3 regions of the Paenibacillus sp. NPDC056722 genome follow, and region 3 is predicted to be linked to each of the others. Evidence: predicted binding sites of a transcription regulator. Region 3 holds the regulator's gene; each other region holds the start of a gene.

Region 1 (7,176 bases), on a different contig from region 3:
AAGAAGGTCTTTACCTCATCTACAAGCCCGATGGAGGCGTAAATCTCTTCGGTGTATTTTTCCTCATTCGCGTGAAGGAATCGTACCAAACCTACAAGGGTTTGGTGCAGATCACGTTGCTCGTCTTCCTCCAGCTCCTCGTAAATCTCCTGGGCCAGCACGCCGACGTATACGCCGTGAATGCTCTCGTCGCGCAGGATCAGGTCAATGATTTCGCCGCTGCAAGTCATTTTGCCTTGACCAGCCAGATAAAGCGGATAGAAGAAGCCGCTATAGAACAGGTAGCTCTCCAGCAGCACAGAGGCCGCCATGGCGAGGTACAAGTCTTTTTTCGATTCGATAGCCTTGTAATATTGGGAGATGGTCTCTGCCTTGGTCTGGAGGCGAGGATTCTCTTCCACCCAGCGGAAGACGGAATCAATCTCTTCAGTGCTCGCCAAGGTTGTGAAAATGCTACTGTACGATTTGGCGTGAATCTGTTCCATCATCCCCATGAAGCCCAGCACCGCTTTGCGTTGCAGGCCGTCCACATGCTCCATAATCTGCGGCATACCGACGCCGCCCTGTACGGTATCGAGCAGGGTCAGACCGCCGAGTACCTTCATGTAGGCATCCTTTTCCAGCTCGCTGAGAGTCAGCCAGGACATTTTATCATCGGATAGCGGAATTTCGTCATCGGTCCAGAATTGCATAATATTCTGATTCCAGAACATCAGGGTGAAATCATCGTCCGGTCGGTTCCAGTTTACGGCTTGGATAGCGCTCATATCTTGTAATCTCCTTTTCTGTTCAAAAAAAGCCTACGGTTATACCGAGCAAGTGATACATTCCTCGACAGACAGCTTCTTGGTCCGGGTGTAATACAGCGACTTCAGCCCTTTGTGCGCCGCATAGAGATAGCAGCGGGCCAGCTCGCGGGTGGTAACATCGCTGTTCACGTGCAGGACAGTGGAAATCCCCTGGTCAATATGGGGCTGGATCTCGGCAATCAGGTCAATGACCTTGAACTGGTCCATCTGATAGGCGGATTTATAATAGAAGACATTGTCAGGTTGCAAATAAGGCATCGGATAGTACGTAGTGGAGTTGGCATAGGTCCGGGTCTCAATTTGCTCCACAATCGGCATCACACTGGAAGTAGCGTTCTGAATATAAGAAATACTGGCCGTTGGCGCGATCGCCAGACGGTAAGCATGGTACAGTCCGTTTTTGACAACAGAATCACGTAGTTGCGCCCAATCCTCTTGGGTAGGGATATAGATATCCTTGAATAGTTCCTGCACCTTAGGTGTCACCGGACGGTAATCCGTAGTCAGATAACGATCGAAGTAGACGCCTGTGGCATAATCCGATTCTGCGAAGCCATGGAAGGTCTCACCGGTCTCGGCGGCAATCTCCATGCTCTTCTCCAGCGAGTGGAAGTTCATGGTCATGAAGAAGGTGCGGGCGAAATCCCGGGCCTGTTCACTCTCATAAGCAATCTTGTTCTTGGCAAAATAACCATGCAGGTTCATAACGCCCAGTCCGACGGAGTGCATCTCTTTGTTCGCCTTCGCCACACCTGGGGCATTGGAGACGGTAGTCATATCGCTGACAGCCGTCAGAGCCAGCATGCCCTCGTGAACGGATTCACGGATTTTGCCATGCTCCATGACGTTGACGATGTTGAGGGAAGCCAGGTTGCAGCTGATGTCCCGGCGGATGGTGTCTGCCTGACCGTAATCAGTGATTTCCGAAGTCTCTTGTAATTGGAAAATCTCTGTGCAGAGGTTCGACATCTTCACTTGACCGATATTTTTCAGCGCATGTGCCTTGTTGGCATTGCTCTTGTTCATAATATATGGGTAGCCTGATTCCAACTGAATCATGGCGATCTTGGTCAGCATCTCACGTGCGCCCATCGCGACTTTCTTTTTAACGCGCGGGTCAGCAAGCAGTTTGTCGTACATTTCGTCCAAATCCATATCGTCCAGATGGGTGCCGTAGGCTTGGAACACACTATATGGTGCGAACACATGCAGCGGCTCATTATCCTGGGCCAGCTTGTAGAAGCGGTTCGGAACGATCAGCCCGATGGACAGTGTTTTGAGTCGCAGTTTTTCATCGGCATTGATTTTTTTGGAATCCAGGAACTCTAGTACATCCCAGCCAAAAATATTATAGTAAGCCGCCCCGGAGCCTTTACGCTGCCCCATCTGGTCGGCATAGGAGAATCCATCTTCCATGAGCTTCAGCACAGGCACGATACCTTTGGCCGCATCTTCTACGCCTTTAATCGTCTCGCCGCGCGAGCGCAGCTTCGAGAGGTTAACCGCCACGCCGCCGCCGATTTTAGAGAGCTGCATGCATGTATTCAGTACATAGTTGATCGAATTCAGAGAGTCATCCATTTCGAGCAGGAAGCAGGAGACCATCTCGCCCCGACGGCTCTTACCTGCGTTCAGGAAGGTTGGTGTAGCTGGCTGAAGACGTTGCTCCATCATCGAGCGGACCAGTACACGAGCGGTATCGGCATTGCCGCGGGCCAGATGCAGAGCCACCACAGCCACACGATCCGGGTAGTGCTCCAGGTATTGCTTCCGGTCATTGGTCTTCACCGCGTAGTCTGTATAGAACTTGGAAGCCGCCATGTAGGAAGGGAACTGGAAGCCATATTCATGTGCGATCCGGTAAACATCCTCAATCTCTGAAGCAGCGTAGCGTTCGTACAGGTTCTCATAGTAGTCATTCTCTATCATATAATCCACTTTGGATTTAGTGTCTGCAAAAGTAAGGCTGCGCCGCTCCACTTCTCCCATAAATTCCACAACCGCCTCGCGGTCCTTATCTAATTGGAAGAATCCTTCTTCGTCTCTCTTCAAAAGCATGTTGTTCAGCTCAATATGCCGCAACTCGGTTCACCTCCTGTTTAATCCGTTCTACATCGCCAAAAGTTCCCGACAACTCGAACTTGCCAATTACCGGCACATTGTACCGCTCTGCAATCAAATCTGCGCTATTCGCGAACAGTTGACCCCAGTTTTTGTTGCCGCTGGCGGCGATTCCTTTCAGACTTGTATGGTTGTTCTCCAAAAAAGAAGACACCTTCTCTGGAATTTGTCCAAATCCGGTGGTGTATGTAACAAGTACATAAGGCTCGTCTATCGTCATATGCTCTTCGATCTGTACGGCCGGAAGCTTCAGCTTGTTAATGAACCGTTTGACGTTGCCTGTTTTGGAATCATAAGCGATCAGCATGGTTGTTTTCCTCCTTAGTGGAAGCGAATGTTCCAGCTTATTAAAAATAGATTTTGGGACAAACCGCGCCCTGATAGGGTTTACCCTGTATATAAACCGTTTTCTTCGGAATAACACTATATTTAGAGACGCTTAATCATTTTAACACTAGATATGGAGAAGTCAATAGATCTCAAGGGGTAGGGAGAACGCGCAAATCACGAGATTTCATACTAGAAAAAGAGCTGAATTGAGAAGAATATTAGCGGGAGGGCAGGTGGAATAAGGGATTTGGAACAGATCCAGAATACGCAACTGCGAGAGCACTTCAGGGTAAAAAAATTTAAAATGATCCTTGTCTCTTTTGTGAATGGTGGAAAAGGTGCTGGCAGTAAATACCCCCTGAATGGCATTCAGGAGGGTGTCTGTACTGACTTGATTCGCTTAGTTCACTATACTCAAACTCCCGGCAGAAGTTACCACAAATACGGGGACGCTCTCCTCACCAGTTTCGGTCTGCAGTATACCGTAGTCGTTCTGGAACTGACCGCTTAGCAGCATGGGGCCTGTTATGGACCCTTGATAGCCCTGAAGCAGGATGTAGCGGCCATCGGCATAAGCGACAGCACTCCCTGAATTGTCGAGATAGATTTCACAGCTTATCGATACATTCTGCAAAGGATGAAGCTCCAGCTCCGACGCCTGAATTGGCGGGTAAGCCTGTACGATTTCGGAGAATTGGTAAGTTTCCCCCGATTTGCGATAAATGGCTGTCTGCCCCGCATTACCATCTCCGGCACCAGCACCAACATTATGCACAAGGATGGAACCATCTGGCTGAAGTTCGTAGCTATCCCCGCTAAAGGAGAACAGTTGTGATATTCCTTGCATCTGAAGCGCATAACCTGTAAAAAGTGTCCTGCCGTTGTCATCTGTGCTGTCGGCTTCAGCAACAACTACAGGTTCTCCGGTGGCTGCCTCAAGAGCCTCGTCAAAGAAGACCCGGTGCAAGGAGGGGAACCCGGGAATAACGCCCATGGAGAAAGATGATACAGCGTTATCCTTGTTCATTACGGCATAATGAAGGGACCCGCTGCTGTCAGTTGCCGCAACATAGACCTTGGCGCCGTACTTTCCTTTACCGGAAATCACATTATTGTAGCGCCCCTGCTCCCCGCCTCCGGGGAGCAACCGTACAGGATCAGCTATATTCCAGGCGAGGCGGACCGCTGCAATGTCCTCGGAATGGTCTTTTAATGGATATAGCTCGGTGTAGAGCTTGATTGCGTCCTCGTATGCTCCGTTTTTGGCTTTGCTCGCGGCACTTTTGAGCAGTTTGGCATTTTGAGCATCTATGTACTTCAGCACTTGGGTTGCCTTGAAGCCTGCGCTGCTTGCGAACTTGCGATAGGCGGCAGCATGTTCTGCGAAGGCGGATATGTTCTTGCCCTCCAGATCTTTCTTCAGGATGATACGTCCGCTGCTTTCCACTTGTTCCTTGAGCCAGGGCGCCGCATACTTATGGCTCTCGTACGCCTTATGCATGGACAAGGTGCTTTCGAGCAAGGGACCGAAGCTTCCGGCAGCGGCCAAGGCCTTTAACTGACCTGTATCGTGGCTGCGGAACGCAGCATTCAATTGCTCCTGCTTAGCAGATGAACCGCCAAAGAAAGCATCTGGTATCCGCAGCAGTTTCCATTTCACATCATCCCCGCCGTCGTTTCCGTTAGCGTTTTGGGCAAGGGTGTCCAAAAACTGCTTTTTGAAATGCTGAAAGAAGGTCGTCCATTCCTCTGAAAGGCCCGACGCGGCAGACAACTTGCGGTAATAGGCTTCGTAAGGGCCTCCGGGCTTCATATACTGGGCTTTCAGCTGGAGAAGATCATCATAGCTCTTCATGAATCCTTCGAAGTCACCTGACAGAGCCTGCGAGCTGGCGTACCGGGCAACGTTGTCCAGACCCGCACGGATGGCTGTGATCGGGGCCAGTTTCTCCAATTGTGTTGCTATCTCTTCTTCTTTGTATGAAAAGGAGTGATTTTCCCTCGCCTCGCGGTACTTTTCTTCTGCGCCGATAAGGTCGCCTGCCGCATGCAGACGACTGCCTTCCTGCACAGCATTCACCTTGTCAGACATGCGCTGGGCCTTCTGTCCCAGCAGTAAAACCATTAATATACACAAAATGATCATAAAATTTCGCAGGGATATTACTTCTTTGATCGTCATATATTATAGCCTCTTTTTTGCCATACGATGGTTTATTGAAATTCAGGGTCCCAACGGTACTTGAATTCACGAATTTCGGCTACGGTTTGGTCAAGCCCGTTCCATGGCTCATAAGGGTTGGCCTCGATCAGCCGGGCTAATCGTAAGAAGCGGTCCTTGGGCAGCTCATGCACGTATCTGCCGATGAAACGGGAGTGCAGCAGCGCATAACGTTTCATGCGAACGGCCGCCCCGGCCACGCCGGTCAGGATAGCGATCCCTCTATCCATTTGCCGGATCTGGGTCTCATAGGCTTGAACATAACGCAGTGTGCGGTCCTTGATCAGATCCCGGCGCACCTTGGCAATCTCTCCTATGTATTCGGCCAGCAGTGGCTCGAACTCTCTCAGCAGAAGCTGTTCCATTTCGAGATCCATATCCTTACGGAGCTGAAAGCCGTGCAGGAGGGCGACCCGTTGCCGGGCTACCCGGTCGCCATGCAGGAGAATGGCAATCTCGCGCAGCTTCTCATAGGCCAGCACATCATTTTCGCGAAGGACAGACACCGCTTCCTGGCGGTTAAGCTCCAGCCCCTCCTTGATGATTCCGATGTTGTAGGCCAGCAGATGCTCCAGAGCGCGCAAGTTTTCGTTCTGCCTGACTTTTCGCTGCGTATAGTAGAGAAGCCCGGTCAGCAGGAGTCCGCCTGCACCACACAGGGCCATTTGCAGCGTGCTGTCGCCAAAATAAACCGAAACCAGGGTAAGCAGTAAGACTAGCAGTAGCCGGGTGTGCATTTTGCGCCCTGCACGGGCGCTGGCATAGTTCTCCACCGAAACAAGTGAGGCTTTGCCGCATTTCGTGCAGCGCTCTTCGTTAAGAGCGGTATAGCGCCCACAGCGCCTGCAGATGCGAAGCTTGTCGAAGGAATAGCGGGGCGCCTTGAAGGGCCGGAACGTGACAGGCTTCTTCTTACTCATGACCCTTGTCACCTCCATTTAAGGTGGCAAGCAGCATCTCGTCCATATCATCCCGGGTTAGCGGGTTTCGCTGGCGAGAGGCATAGATAGCAATGTGAATTACGACATATAGGAACGCAACTCCAAGAATAACGTATGAAATCATGTGACTTTTCCTTTCTTCTGGAAGATAGTGCAGCGAAAAAAGTGAATTATAGCGTTCTTTCTTAACAGTTCATCAGTCCTAAAAGTTGAAGTTTACAAGGTTTAATTATATCATAATGGCATACTATTTACAGATTTTAGCTTTTTGGCTGATTTCCATATTTGCCTACTATAACACAAGAGGAGCCATCTTTATGCTTCATAATGACCACCGTAGAAAAACATCGAAGATTGTCTTTTGGCGCCTTATTCCGGCGCTGCTGCTGACCCTGTGTATCGCGGTTGCCCCGCTAGGTGCAGGGCTGGCTCATGCCGCAACCCCGGCGCCATCTCATATTGATGCCGTGCTGCTAATTGATGTCAGCAACTCCATGAACAAGAGTGACAAGAACAAGATTGCCAACGAAGCAATGAAGATGTTCATAGATATGCTGTCCGCGCAAGGGGATAAGGTCGGGATTGTAGCCTACACCGATAAAGTGCAGCGGGAAAAGGCACTGCTGCAGATCAATTCGGCGACCGACAAGCAGGATCTGAAGGACTTCATTGACGGGCTGGACCGCGGCGCGTATACGGATATTGCCGTAGGCGTGAAGGAGGCAGTAAAAGTGCTGCAGAATGGCAGCGATCC
Region 2 (7,176 bases), on a different contig from region 3:
AATGCAACACATTTATGTGTTATTGAGTTCTATTAGCCCCTGTGTCCGAACAGAAATAATGGACTTCTGATAGAATAAGATCATTAAAAATAATATACGAAAGCAAGGTGTTTGAAATGGATAATGAGCAAATCTATTTGGAAAGTATCAAAAAACAATTTCTTTATTACAAAACCCTTGGGGAAGCAGCCATTAATCAAGTAGATCCCGAACAATTATTTGTAACTTTTAATGACGATTCCAATAGCATTGCAACTATAGTAAAACACTTATGGGGAAATATGCTTTCAAGATGGACAGATTTTTTAAGCACTGACGGAGAAAAATCATGGAGAGATAGAGATTCGGAGTTTGAGAATGACATTAAGACTAAAGAGAATCTTTTAATAAAATGGAACGAAGGCTGGACATGTTTATTCAATGCAATTGAATCAATTCATGCCGATCAATTATCACAAATTATTTATATACGGAACGAAGGGCACACCGTTATTGAAGCAATCAATAGACAATTGGCACATTACCCATATCACGTTGGGCAAATCATTTACGCTGCAAAAGTTCTAAAGAAGAGTAGTTGGGAAAGTTTATCTGTTCCAAAGCATGGATCTAAAGAATATAATAACGATAAATTTTCTAAAGAAAGAGCTACACAAAACTTTATTGATGAAGAACTAAAGAGAATTAATTAAATTAGTTTAGGAAATTGGTAGAAGAACAGAAAAGGCGCAGTTCCAAAAAATTCGGAATCCGCGCCATTATCGTCTTATTGAGGATGCTGGTGAAGGGAATTGAACCCCCGGCCTACGCATTACGAGTGCGTTGCTCTACCCCTGAGCTACACCAGCTTGAAGCTTTACCTTCGTCAAACAAAAAATATTATACTCCGTATCATGGAAAATGCAACCTCATTTAAAGCAGTCTGCAAGGCGCCTATTCCGCCGGATCGGCATGGAGCTTACGCTCTACGGACTCAAGCTTACTTCTACTGCTAGAGGGCTTGTCGCGGCGGTCATCGATCTTGACGGCAGTGGAAACACGCTGGGCTCCGTTAGTAAAAGGAGACTCATGCAGGGCTTCCACGGCGGCGAGAATCCGCTGTAGCGGGCCTTCAATAATGGTGCCCATGGACGTAAGCTCATACGTCACTCCCTCCACCGTCTCCAGCACACGCTGCATATCCGCAACATAAGCGCTGAGACTGGTACTGCCCGTGCCAATCGGAATGACCGTAACTTCAGCTATCGGCATGCTAAATCCCTCCCTTGTCTTTTCATTTTTGAAAAAAAACTCCTTTCCCTTATTGTACCCACTCTCCGTCTCTCCTACAAACCGGATGTATAATTGTTTCCTGCCCTTAGAGAACTCTAGCTCTCGTAGCACAAAATCTAGTAAAAACCCATATCTCATTTATGGACGGTTTGTGGCATATTTTCGGATAAATTATGAATCATTTCAGGGTTTTTTGTGGATGATTTGTGGATTACCTGTGGATGGTCTGTGGACTATCTGTGGAGAAAAACGGGTGATCCCAGCCCCCGCGCGGGTTTGCTGAAAAATCTTTACAAACACAATATATTGATGTATCGTAATCTCTATCGACAAAATATAGTGGTAAACGGTGTTTTCACCCTCCCGTATATTGGGAGATTAATAGAGGTGTGCAGGAAGCAGAAACAGTGTCCGCATGCAAGCCTACATCACAAGATCAGGTGATTATCCTGTTTAGGATAGTTACGACAAGCACACGGACATTTTCTGCATCCGTCACAGCAGATGATGTCTTTTTATGATGTCTTTTTATATGGAGAGGAGATCAGTACATGACGTTGCTGGAGAAGCCGTACAACAGTGGTCAACAGGCACAGGAGGCTTTATTGGAAGAAGTTATTCATTTGGGGCGCGATATTATTGACAGCCGGGACTTGGACTTGCTCAGGGAGAACGCAAATTTGAACGGGGAGAGTTTCTCCGGTAAAATGAGCAAGTTCGGCAGTGAATATTCCAAATGGTATGCCCGTAACTTCACGATGCCGCCGCAGTTGGTACAAGCCATCAAGGACAACGTCGTCTATGTGCATGATCTGGACCAATATGCGATCGGAACGACCAATTGTATTTTTATCCCGTTCGAGAAGCTTCTGCGTGAAGGCTTCAACACGGGGAATGGCAGTGTACGCCCCCCGAACTCGATTATGACGGCAATGGCGCTGGTAGCGATAATTTTCCAATCCCAGCAAAATGCCCAATACGGCGGCGTATCCGCCAATAAGCTGGACTACGATCTGGCTCCTTATGTCACCAAGTCCTTTGCCAAGCTGTTCCGCAAGGGCCTGGATTATTTTGAAGAGATCCAAACCACAGAACCGCTAGACCTTGGCGAGATTCATATGAGCCGTACGGATCTGGCAGAGCAGTATCCTAAGGCGTTCCGTTTTGCGATAAAAGAAACCGAAAGTGAAACACTCCAGGCCGCCGAGAGTATGATACATAACCTGAACACCATGTCGAGCCGGTCCGGCGGACAAATTCCGTTCACCAGCATCAACTACGGAACTTGCACCTCGCCGGAAGGCCAACTTGTGATCAGTTCCTTGCTGACGGCAACGATGCACGGACTCGGCAGTGGCGAGACGCCAGTGTTCCCGATTCAAATCTTCAAGTGTAAGCAAGGTGTTAACCAGCAACCAGGTGATCCGAACTACGAACTGTTCATCAAGGCGGCTGAGTGCTCTGCACGCAGACTATATCCGAACTTCGCCAACCTGGACGCACCGCTCAATATGCAGTATTATGATTCTTCTAATCCCGATACCGAGTTCGCCACCATGGGCTGCCGCACCCGCGTGCTTAGCGACCGTTTTGGCCGCAATCATTGCTCTGGTAAAGGTAACCTTTCCTTTAATACGCTGAATCTGGTGCGACTCGGTTTGGCACATGGCATCGTCACAGGCCGCCGGATGGTGGCTGATGAAGAAGGTTTCTATAGAGACCTGGATCATTATCTGGACGTTGCGCTGGACGGTCTGCTTCACCGCTTCCGCATTCAAGCCTCCCAGAAGGCCAAAGCATCCGATTTCATGATGCGTGAAGGGGTCTGGGAAGGCGGCGAACATTTGGCGCCAGAGGATAGCGTTGGCGAGCTGTTGAAGCATGGCAGCCTGTCGCTTGGCTTCATCGGGATTGCCGAATGCATGAAGGCTATGTACGGCAAGCACCACGGTGAAGACATGGCGGTTCACGCCAAAGCGCTGGCTATCGTCCGCCACATGCGGGAATATTGCGATCGGAAGAGCGAGGAATATAATCTCAATATCACCCTATTCGCTACGCCTGCCGAAGGGTTATCCGGCAAGTTCACGAAGGTTGATCATAAAGTATTGGGATCCATTCCCGGTGTCACCGACCGCGAATATTATACCAACTCGTTTCACATTCCTGTATACTACACTCTGGGCGCTGCCCAGAAGATCAGTCTGGAAGCTCCTTTCCATGAGTACTGCAATGCCGGTGCGATCTCGTATGTCGAATTAGATGGCAACGCACGCAGCAACCCGGCCGCTTTTGTAAAAATTATCCGATACGCTCTCCAGCAGGAGATTAGCTACTTTAGCATCAACCACCCTATAGACCGCTGCCAGGGCTGCGGCTATGAAGGGGTTATCGGCACGAACTGCCCTTCCTGCGGCGCCCATGAGAATGAAGTTCATATCCGGCGTTTACGCCGGGTAACGGGATATTTGACCGGAGATTATCAGACCCGCTTCAATGCGGCCAAGCAGGCGGAAGTAAGGGACCGGGTTAAGCATCTATGAATATTTGCGGCTACTACCCCGAGTCAATCAATGAAGGTGAGGGCCTGCGGGCCGTCCTCTTCATTAGCGGGTGCCGCCACCGCTGCCCGGGCTGCTTCAATCCGAAGACGTGGAATTTTAATTACGGGGAAGCCTTTACCCCGGAGCGCAGACGCGAGCTAATCGCGGAGATTGCGGCCAACCCCCTACTGGACGGACTAACATTGGCAGGCGGTGACCCTTTCTTTTCTGCAGAAGAAGTAGTAGAGTTCATTGAGGAACTTCGTGCCACGCTCCCAGACTTCCCCGTCTGGATTTACAGCGGGTACACGTACGAAGAGATTACAGTGGTCTCCGGTTCGCCGGAATGGCGTCTGCTCAGCCAGTGTCAGGTGCTGATTGACGGACGTTTTGAAGAAGCATTAAAGGATACCACTCTCCCCTACCGCGGGAGCTCCAATCAACGCATTATTGATATTGAGGCCAGCCTTGCCGGCCCTGACATCGTACTTTGGCAGCCAACGACGCTTTAGCCGTTTTTGGCGCCTTTTACGGTCTAATAGATCAATTTTTAATAATCATAATTAAATTCAAAATATGAAGGGATGTACAATTATGCCGCAACTCGTAGTAAAACCCGATAATCGCCAATTGGCTTTTGATGAAATCCGCCTTTCCGTATACGCTGACCGCATTCTGAACGGACTTGAACAACTTAGCAAGGAGTCCCTCCTGCGTGGAGTACAATCTAAGCTACGCCGTGACGAAGTGAGCGGAGAAGAAATCAGCAGCGCATTCACGATGAGCGCCCTGGAACTGGTAAGCAAAGAAGAGCCGGAATGGAAATTTGCTGCTGCACGTTCGCTTTTAACTTCATTATATAAGAAAGCTGCTGTAAACCGCCGTTATAAAGCCTATCCGGAAGAGCCCTACGGTGAGCTATATCCCCTGATTGCTGATCTGGTGAAAAAAGGGATCTACCGCGAAGAACTGCTCTCCCACTATACGAAGGCACAAATTAACGAGCTTGGCGCTACAATTGACTATACCCGCGATCTGCTGTTTGACTATATTGGCCTACTGACCCTGTCTGACCGCTATTTGGCGCATGATTTTGACGGCCGTGTCATGGAATTGCCGCAAGAGCGTTACATGATCATTGCGATGTACCTGATGCACACCGAGCCGGAAGAGAAACGTATGGAGCTTGTAAAAGAAGCCTACTGGGCGATGAGCAACATCTATATGACTGCTGCTACTCCAACTATGTCCAATGCAGGTAAAAAAGTAGCCGGTCAGCTCTCCAGCTGCTTCATCGACACTGTAGACGACTCTCTCGAAGGGATCTTCGATTCCAATACAGACGTGGCCAGACTCAGTAAAATGGGCGGCGGTATCGGTGTCTACCTTGGTAAAGTCCGGGCCCGCGGTTCCGATATCCGTGGTCACAAGAACACCAGCTCCGGCGTTATCCCGTGGATTCGCCAGCTGAACAATACCGCTGTCAGCGTAGACCAGCTTGGTACGCGCAAAGGCGCCGTGGCTGTATATCTTGACGTCTTCCACAAGGACATTCTGGCCTTCCTGGATCTTAAGCTGAACAACGGCGACGAGCGGATGCGCGCGCATGACGTTTTCCACGGTGTCTGCCTGCCAGACTTGTTCATGGAAGCTGTAGAAGCACGCAGCCACTGGAACCTGTTCTGTCCGCATGAAATCAAAAAAGTGATGGGCTGGAAGGACGAGAATGGCCGCCCGCTCGGTCTTGAAGATTTCTACGACGAAGAGCTTGGACAAGGCACCTTCCGTGAGAAATATGCAGAAGCTACGGCCAACCTGGAGTTGTCCCGGATCACAGTTCCTGCCATCGACATTATGAAACGGATTATGAAGTCTCAGCTTGAGACAGGCACACCATACATGTTCTACCGTGACACCGTTAACCGTGCTAACCCGAACAGACATGCAGGTATGGTCTTCTCCTCCAACCTGTGCACCGAGATCATGCAGAACCAATCCGCTACGGTTATTGAACAGGAAGAACTGGTGACCAAAGACGGCCAGACTCGAATTGTTATTTCCAAAATCCCTGGCGATTTCGTAGTCTGCAACCTGAACTCCATCCACTTGGCCCGTGCAGTTCCTGCAGGTGTGCTGGAGCGTCTGGTACCGATCCAGGTTCGTATGCTGGATAACGTTATCGACATCAACAACATTGAAGTATTGCAAGCTCAATATACAAACAGCCAATACCGTGCCGTCGGCCTCGGAACTTTCGGTCTGCATCACTTGCTGGCCCTGAAAGGCATCCGTTGGGAATCCGAAGAGGCCGTAGAATACAACAACCATCTGTACGAGCATATTAACTATCTACTGGTACGTTCCAGCATGGAGCTTGCCCGCGAAAAAGGACGTTATCCGAAATTCGCAGGTTCCGATTGGGAATCTGGCGCATACTTTACTTCACGCGGCTACACCAGCGGCGAGCAAGAAGGCAAGTATGTGACCACTGAGCAATGGCGTGAACTGCAAGAAGAAGTTGCCAAGGATGGCGTTCGTAACGCCTGGATGTTCGCGATTGCGCCGAACGGCTCCACTTCGATCATCGCCGGCTCTACAGCCAGTATTGACCCATTGTACGAACTGCTCTCCTACGAGGAGAAAACAACATACAAGATTGCTAACCCTGCCCCAGATCTGTCCGAGAAGACAATCTGGTACTATAAAACAGCTTTCATGATTGACCAAAACTGGTCGATCCGCATGGCTTCGGCCCGTCAGCGCCATGTCGATCAAGCGCAAAGCTTCAACCTGTATGTGCGCCCTGACATCAAAGCAACAGAGTTCCTGGAACTGCACCTGAACGCCTGGAAGGGCGGCCTGAAATCCACTTATTATGTGCGCAGCCGTGCATTAACGATTGAAGAGTGCGAATCTTGCGCGAGCTAATAAAGGGCGGGAAGAAGTGAAGGGGGTACCTCCCCAACTAAGAGCATTTTTGTACCTTATATTTATTAAATGAAGGTGAATAAGGGAAATAAGCGCATTATTGTACCTTATTTTAGAAAAAATGCTCTAAAAAGAGGTCTTATAGCAGATTTAAGGTACAAAATTGCCCTTAACTACCACTAACCCCGTTAGTACAGTGATTTTAAGGTACAAAAATGCCGTTAATTACACAGCCGTAGTCACGGAGAGGAACGTTTGGAACTGTAGGAGCATAGCGTTCGCCTGAAAGCTTTCCGTAGGAAAGCTCGCAACGTAGGCTGTCTACAGTGACTGGAAATTCAAACATTGCTCGAAGTGACTTTTAAGGCTTCGGATTTTAAAACGATCTGCTTAGTTTAAACGCGCAAAAAATGGAGGGAAAAATAAATGCAAT
Region 3 (7,176 bases):
AACGACAACACTGAATAACACTTTTCGAACCACCATAAACGCAGTAACTTTTCTTCGTACAGCTTGTCCAAAAAGTCCTCTCCATACGCCCGCCACGATCAGCAGCAGGATAGATACCGCCAGCAGCCAAAGCTCCTTAGTCAGCATGAATAAACCTTCTGTTACGATGGCGCTGATCAACACCACTTGCAGCTTCTCACGTTTCTTTAAAACTAAATATGAGATGCCTAATTCAACCAGTAAAATGATAATCGTCGCTATCGAGATTACTGTTTCTTGACCGATAAATACGGTAGCACAGAATGCCAGGATCAACAGCAGTATAGCTGTCAATCGTCTGTATAAATTTTTTAACATGACACCCTCCCATTTTAAAAAGCGCGAAGGAACGAAGGGGAATGGTTGGAACTGTAGGAGCGAAAGCAACCGCCTGAAAGCTTTCCGCAGAAAAGCCGCGCCGAATGCCTCAGCTGTGCCCAGATTTTAACCGCTAGAAACGGTTGAATCGAAGAAATCTGGGGATCACAGCGACCGTAAGTCCAAATATTCACCGTAATGACGACCGAAATTTAAGTGAGAGTCTTAAGTTCGGATAGAAATGTAATTAACGGCATTTTTGTACCTTAAATCCTCTGCAGCGAGGGGGTAGTAGAGATTAAGTGCAATATTGTACCTTAAATCCTCCAGAAATACCTCTCCAGGGTGTTTTTTCGAAAAATAAGATACAAAAATGCCCTTATTTGCCTCATTTAGCTATATATCTGAAAAATAAGGTACAAAAATGCCGTTAGTTGGGGAAGTACCCCCTCTTTTCCACTGTTAAGACGACTGGTGAAGGGAATCTTACCGCTTCTATATGACATCCCTGGATTTAAACAGCCATGAATTATAGCTATTGCTGTCGACAGACTATGATCCGGTGCGAGCTCTCCTATGGAAATCTCGTTCAGGTGATCGCTTTGCGCCTACTGTTCCAAACTTCTCCTTTCGCTCATCTTCGCTTTTTTATTTCTTATGTTCGTCTTATGTAGCTACAACTTTGACATTACATTTGTAATGCCTTATGGTTTAGCATATTGAAAAGAGTCATGAAAAACAATAAAACGAACGCCAGAACGTACAAATGGAGGGGAATTGTCATCGCAAATCATGAATTATACAGCCCGAACACCTCTAAACATAATTCCAATAAAGAAACCAATCGCTTGACCAGGGAAGCCATCTGCACGGCATTAGTCTTCTTGATCCAGGAGCAGCCCTTTAGCAAAATTAGCATTACTGATATTGTGAAACGTGCCGGGGTTTCCCGAACCGCCTATTACAACAACTATTCCTCCAAACAGGAGATACTGGTGGATCTGGTCGATTCGCTTATTTTCGAGATTAATCAAAGGCTCTTGCCTTACACCAATGAATTAACAGGCAAGGCCAAGGAGCCTGAAAAGTTTATTAGCGTGCTTTTTGAAGTTATTTTTAAGCAGCGTGATATTTACAGAGCCTTGCAAAGCGCCAAGTTTGATTATGTGATCTTAGATTGCTTGAATGAAATGATGCTGTCTAACGCGCATGACCCAACAGACGAAAGCAGGTACCGGGTATACTTTAAAGCCGGAGCATTATATAATGCGATCTCCAAATGGATTCACTCCGACTTCGCAATATCCACGACTGAGATGACCCGAATTAGTCTCCACATTTACCATACTCCGATGTCTCAAGAATAAAATGCACTCCCCTAATTGAATTTATCTTTCAATGATGAAAAGCCAAATAGCCCGCCACAAGTTAATGTGGCGGGCTATTTTTCAGTTATTCTAACGACATCTCGGCCGCTCCTGATATCTGCAGATGGTATCTCCAAATTAGCAGCGATGCAGCAAGACTCTTTACAGACTCTCCAACTCACCCGTTGTCTTGGACAGCAGGCCCTTCAGTTCCTTCATGAACATGTTGATATCCTTGAACTGACGGTACACAGAGGCGAAGCGGACGTATGCAACTTCATCCACTGGATAGAGCTGTTCCATCACGAGCTCGCCGATTTGACGGCTCTCGATCTCTGCCAGGGCGATCCCGCGCAAAGTCTTCTCAACCTCCGACACGATGACCTCAAGGCGCTCCACAGGCACAGGACGCTTCTCACAGGCACGGATCAATCCACGGAGGATTTTATCACGGCTGAATTCCTCGCGGCTGCCATCCTTCTTAATTACAATAAGCGGAGTCTCTTCGATCATCTCAAACGTTGTGAAACGCTTGCTACAGCGCTCACACTCCCGCCTGCGGCGGATGGACTTATTCTCGTTGGCCGGACGTGAATCAAGCACCTTGGTATTTGTATGATCGCAGTAAGGGCATTTCATAAGCTTAATCACTTCCTTTTGCAAAATGGTGTGCGTCCCGTTCCAGTACGCACCTGACTGCGATCGAACACAATCTCTTTTTCCATAATTCACCGTTTGTTTATTGTAATGAATCTGCCAAGTCCGGCACATAATACAGTTACCAACCGATAGGAGGTGAACAGCAATGGGCCAAAACAACAACTCCAACAACCTGGTAGTTCCTAATTCCCGCGCAGCTTTGGAACAATTGAAATACGAAGTTGCTCAAGAATTGGGTATCACGCTTTCTGCAGACGGATACAATGGCAATAAAACTTCTTACGAAAACGGTTCGATCGGTGGTTACATCACTAAACGTCTTGTAACTCTGGCTGAACAACAACTGGCAGGTCAAGTTCACTAATCTGCCTATAGCTTGACTAGAGAAGTATTAAACAGCTCACGGGCTGTTTAATACTTCTTTTCATATGCACAACTAAAATCCCTTATAGATATCCGTGTACTGATTATAATAGTAAATCACCCGCTGGACATAATGACGTGTCTCGCCAAACGGGATATCTTTTACATTATCCTCCGTACCGTCCCAGGTCCCCTGCTTCAGCCAGTTCTGGACATTGCCCGGACCAGCATTATAAGCAGCAATAACTGCCGTACGATTGCCGTCAAACTGACGAGAGAGCGAGGATAGATACCAGGCCCCAAGCTCAATGTTGACGGATGGCTCATGCTTCAGCCGCTCCAGCGATACATCGGGGAGCTTGGCCTTTTCCATAGCCCATTTGGCCGTATCCGGCATCAGCTGCATGAGACCGATCGCCCCTTTTTTCGACTCTTTTCCAGTCTTGAAGTTTGTCTCCACCCGGATAATCGCCGCCACAAGGAATGGATCAATCTCGTAGGTCGTGCTGTGCTTGCGGATCTCTTCTTTATAATGAATCGGATAAAACCACGACATCCAGTTCGTACTGAGGAACAGAATACCTGTGAAGCCGATGAACAGGAGAAGCAGGACTCTTTTTTTGCGCAGCCAGCTCATGACAACCCCAGCCTGTCCCACAAAGCAAGAACCTGGGCCTCAGTATGCTCAAGATCCTTGCTGTTGTCAATGACGTAACTTGCCTTGCCCGTCTTCTCCTGAAGATCCATCTGCGATTGCAGACGGCTCTCCGCCTGCTCCTGAGTCAGACTGTTCCGTTCCATTAAGCGGGTCAGTTGAATTTCACGAGGAACATATACTACAATAATGTCCTGAAAAAGACCTTCCAGCCCTGACTCAAACAGCAGCGGAATATCTACCACAATCATCGTCTCCGGCGCTTCCTGCTCCATGCGGTACATCCGGTCCTTGATCTCCTGGCGAATCGCCGGATGAGTCAGACCATTCAGCTTCTGGCGGGCTTCCGGCTCATGAAAGACAATGTTCCCAAGCTTCGCCCTGTCGAGCGTTCCATCCGGGTTCAGAATATCCTCTCCGAAATGTTCAACGACAGCAGCCAGCACCGGGTGTCCGGGCAGCATCACTTCCCTGGCAATGGCATCGGCATCCACCAGTTTGGCTCCCTTGTTCACGAACAGTGCTGACACTGTGCTTTTTCCGGATGCAATGCCTCCGGTTAAGCCCATGATCATGTACTCACCTCATAACAGCTTCATTATTCCCATAACAATCAACATTAAAGCAGGCAGGATAGCGGCATGCTTCATCCAGGAGCTTCCGGCGAACTTGAATCCTGTCTTCATGCCCATGATTAGAAAGCTTCCGCTAAACAACGCAATCGTGACCGCCGTCCAGCCCGGGTTGAACCCAAGCAGTGCGACACCCAGTCCTGCACCGAACGCATCCAGTGACAATGCAATTCCGAGTACCATCGCCTCCACCGGCGAAATGCTTCCCGAAGCATCCATATCCGCCGAGGAAGGCGTGCGCAGGATCTGTACCACGATACCGAGCCTCCGCAGCTCCAGCGAATATACAGCCGGTTTCGCTGGCTGAGCGCGCTCATCATCATAACCTTCCCACTCAGCAGCTACTTCCCCATATTCGTCTTCGGACGAAAGTTCAGAGATACTGACTGTGGAAATCTGTGCGGTCTCCTGTTCTTGCTGTTCAGCACTTAGATCCTCTTTCTCCTTCTGAATTCGCGATTGAATCAATGACCAACAACCCATCAGGACAAGGATGACTGCGCCTACGCTCGAAGCGATACTGGGTGATACCACCTGAGCCAGCAACACGCCAACCTGCATGGAGATATAGATGACGATGCCAGAACAGAACGAGATGATCAGAATCGAGAGCAGCGGTATTTTCATTTTTCGCAAACCATATGTAATGCCTACACCAAATCCATCCAGACTCAGGGCCAACGCCAATAACAGCAATGATAAAAATGGGCTGAGCACCCGCAATCCCTCCCGTGAAGAACCGTCCTGCCTAATCTAATAAGCAAGACGTTCGCTTGATTAAAGCATTCTTCACACAGTATATGGGCGGGACACATTGAGGGTGTCAACCATCTGCAGCTTGGGATGAAGTTCAAAATACTACATTGAGAACTCAGGCAAGATCCGGCAAGCCGGTGTATAAAATTGATTACCGAGCCAGAACTGTACTGACACGTTGGCAGCTTGGACAATAATGCGTCCCACGGCCGCCGACCACACTCTTCTCAATCAATGTACCACAGACGGCACAAGGCTGGTCCTTGCGGCCATAGATCAGCAATTGCTGCTGATAAGTACCACTCTCCCCTTGGCCGTTCACATATGATTTGACGGAGGAGCCTCCAGCATTGACGGCTTCCGTAAGCGTGGATACAATCGCATGATGAAGCTTGTCGAGCTGTTCCCGGCTCAGCGCTTTAGGGCTGTCCTCCGGGTGAATGCCTGCACGGTGTAGCGATTCGTCTACATAGATATTCCCAATGCCGACCACATATTCCTGATTCAGCAGCAGGGATTTGATTTTGGTGCTTTTTCCAGACAGGATCTCCCTGAACCGTTCCGGGGTAAAAGAAGGCTCGAGCGGCTCATCGCCCAGTTTATTCAGCGGCGGCAGACTCAGGTCCTCCCCCGGCTGGAACAGGTGCATCGTGCCAAATTGGCGCACATCTGTGTAGCGAAGCTCGGTACCATCTGTAAAATGAAAAATAACATGTGTATGCTTGTCCAGCGGCTCATCACTGCCATGCAGTCCGTAACGGCCTTCCATCCGCAGATGGGAGACCAGCACAAGACCGTCCAGCAAGATCCGCAAAAATTTGCCTCTACGCTCTACCTTTTCAATGGTATGACCCGCCAGCATGTGCGCGAAGGCCATTGTATCATCCGGGCGCTGAATAATCCGCGCCAAGCGGACGGTGACGTTCTCTATCTGCTTTCCTTTAACTAATTCGTTAAGTGTTCTCTTCACTGTTTCGACTTCCGGTAATTCCGGCATAGTTCTCACCTCTACTCCATTATACCGGATATCGGAGGCACGCGGGGGTTCTATTTCGCCTCATACCAGTTGCTTCCATAACTTACCTCTGCCTTGAGCGGAACCGAAAGTTTAAGTGCGCCTTCCATGACCTCAGGCAGCAGCACCTTCATCAGCTCCAGTTCCTCCGCTGGCACCTCGAACACAAGTTCATCGTGTACCTGAAGCAACATGCGGCTCTTCAATCCGCGTTCGAACAGTGCCTTGTCCATATGGACCATCGCCAGTTTGATAATATCTGCGGCTGTACCTTGAATCGGTGTATTCATCGCTGTACGCTCCGCAAAGGAACGCAGGTTGAAATTGCTGGCATTAATCTCCGGCAGGTAGCGACGGCGTTCCAGCAGTGTGGTGACGTATCCGTTCTTCTTCGCCTCCACCACAATCTCATCCATATAACGGCGAACGCCCTGGAATACTTCAAAATATTGCTCGATGAACCGGGCGGCTTCCTTCCGCGGAATATTGAGGTTCTGCGATAGGCCGTAATCGCTGATACCGTACACGATACCGAAGTTTACTGCCTTGGCAGAGCGGCGCATGTTGCTATCCACTTGCTCGGCAGTCACGCCAAAGACATCCATCGCGGTCTTCGTATGAATATCCATGTCATGCAGAAAAGCGTCCTTCAACCGCTCATCGTCAGAGATATGCGCCAGAACCCGCAGCTCGATCTGGGAATAGTCCGCGGCCAGAATGGACCAGCCCGGCTCCGAAGGTACAAACACTTTGCGGAGCTTGCGCCCCTCTTCCAAGCGGATCGGGATATTCTGCAGATTCGGGAACTGGCTGCTTAGTCGTCCGGTTGCCGCAATAGTCTGGCGGTAGAACGTATGGACCTTGCCCGTATCTGGTGAAATTTCCTTGAGCAGCCCTTCCACATAAGTGGATTGAAGCTTGGCGATCGTCCGGTATTGCAGGATCAGCCGCACAACATCATGATAAGGAGCCAGCTTCTCCAGCACCTCGGCATCCGTAGAGTATCCGGTCTTCGTTTTCTTGACGACAGGCAGCCCCAGCTTCACAAACAAAATCTCACCAAGCTGCTTCGGAGAGTTCAGGTTGAATTCCGTGCCGCAAATCTCATAGATCTCTGCGACAAGCTTGGCGATCTGAGCTTCGAATTCCTTACCGAGCTCCTTCAGATCCTCCTTGTTCACGGCAATCCCTTGTTTCTCCATGTCGGCCAGGATGCGCGATAGCGGCATCTCCAGATCATCGAACAGACCGTTCATGTCTGTCTTGTCCAGTTCCTTTTCCTGCTTCTGGACAATTCCTAGCACTGCCGCACTCTTCCTAGCCACATGGTGGCCCAGAACCTCAAGCTCTGGCACCTTGTATTTGGCGCCC

The links. The regulator NrdR, encoded in region 3, represses ribonucleotide reductase genes. The targets are predictions, from matches to a motif close to AACACNATATATNGTGTT.
Region 1: nrdI (class Ib ribonucleoside-diphosphate reductase assembly flavoprotein NrdI) is a predicted target of NrdR. The motif match lies at 3,350-3,367, and genes of this name have one in related genera.
Region 2: ACFRAM_RS18865 (anaerobic ribonucleoside triphosphate reductase) is a predicted target of NrdR. The motif match lies at 1,568-1,585, and genes of this name have one in related genera.

Annotation. Positions count from the first base shown of each region.
Region 1 covers NZ_JBHTYV010000008.1:215,496-222,671, reverse strand. Annotated here, with positions in the region: gene nrdF (class 1b ribonucleoside-diphosphate reductase subunit beta) at 1-767, opposite strand, end outside; gene nrdE (class 1b ribonucleoside-diphosphate reductase subunit alpha) at 807-2,891, opposite strand; gene nrdI (class Ib ribonucleoside-diphosphate reductase assembly flavoprotein NrdI) at 2,878-3,237, opposite strand; gene ACFRAM_RS19845 (hypothetical protein) at 3,661-5,442, opposite strand; gene ACFRAM_RS19840 (hypothetical protein) at 5,475-6,401, opposite strand; gene ACFRAM_RS19835 (hypothetical protein) at 6,394-6,546, opposite strand; gene ACFRAM_RS19830 (vWA domain-containing protein) at 6,740-7,176, shown strand, end outside.
Region 2 covers NZ_JBHTYV010000007.1:271,921-279,096, reverse strand. Annotated here, with positions in the region: gene ACFRAM_RS18880 (DUF1572 family protein) at 117-692, shown strand; tRNA gene ACFRAM_RS18875 (tRNA-Thr) at 777-848, opposite strand; gene ACFRAM_RS18870 (MTH1187 family thiamine-binding protein) at 934-1,251, opposite strand; gene ACFRAM_RS18865 (anaerobic ribonucleoside triphosphate reductase) at 1,824-3,815, shown strand; gene nrdG (anaerobic ribonucleoside-triphosphate reductase activating protein) at 3,812-4,327, shown strand; gene ACFRAM_RS18855 (ribonucleoside-diphosphate reductase subunit alpha) at 4,410-6,743, shown strand; gene ACFRAM_RS18850 (ribonucleotide-diphosphate reductase subunit beta) at 7,170-7,176, shown strand, end outside.
Region 3 covers NZ_JBHTYV010000002.1:218,742-225,917, forward strand. Annotated here, with positions in the region: gene ACFRAM_RS05495 (hypothetical protein) at 1-357, opposite strand, end outside; gene ACFRAM_RS05500 (TetR/AcrR family transcriptional regulator) at 1,089-1,724, shown strand; gene nrdR (transcriptional regulator NrdR) at 1,887-2,363, opposite strand; gene ACFRAM_RS05510 (alpha/beta-type small acid-soluble spore protein) at 2,530-2,748, shown strand; gene ACFRAM_RS05515 (lytic transglycosylase domain-containing protein) at 2,821-3,384, opposite strand; gene coaE (dephospho-CoA kinase) at 3,381-3,977, opposite strand; gene ACFRAM_RS05525 (MntP/YtaF family protein) at 3,987-4,751, opposite strand; gene mutM (DNA-formamidopyrimidine glycosylase) at 4,942-5,787, opposite strand; gene polA (DNA polymerase I) at 5,838-7,176, opposite strand, start outside.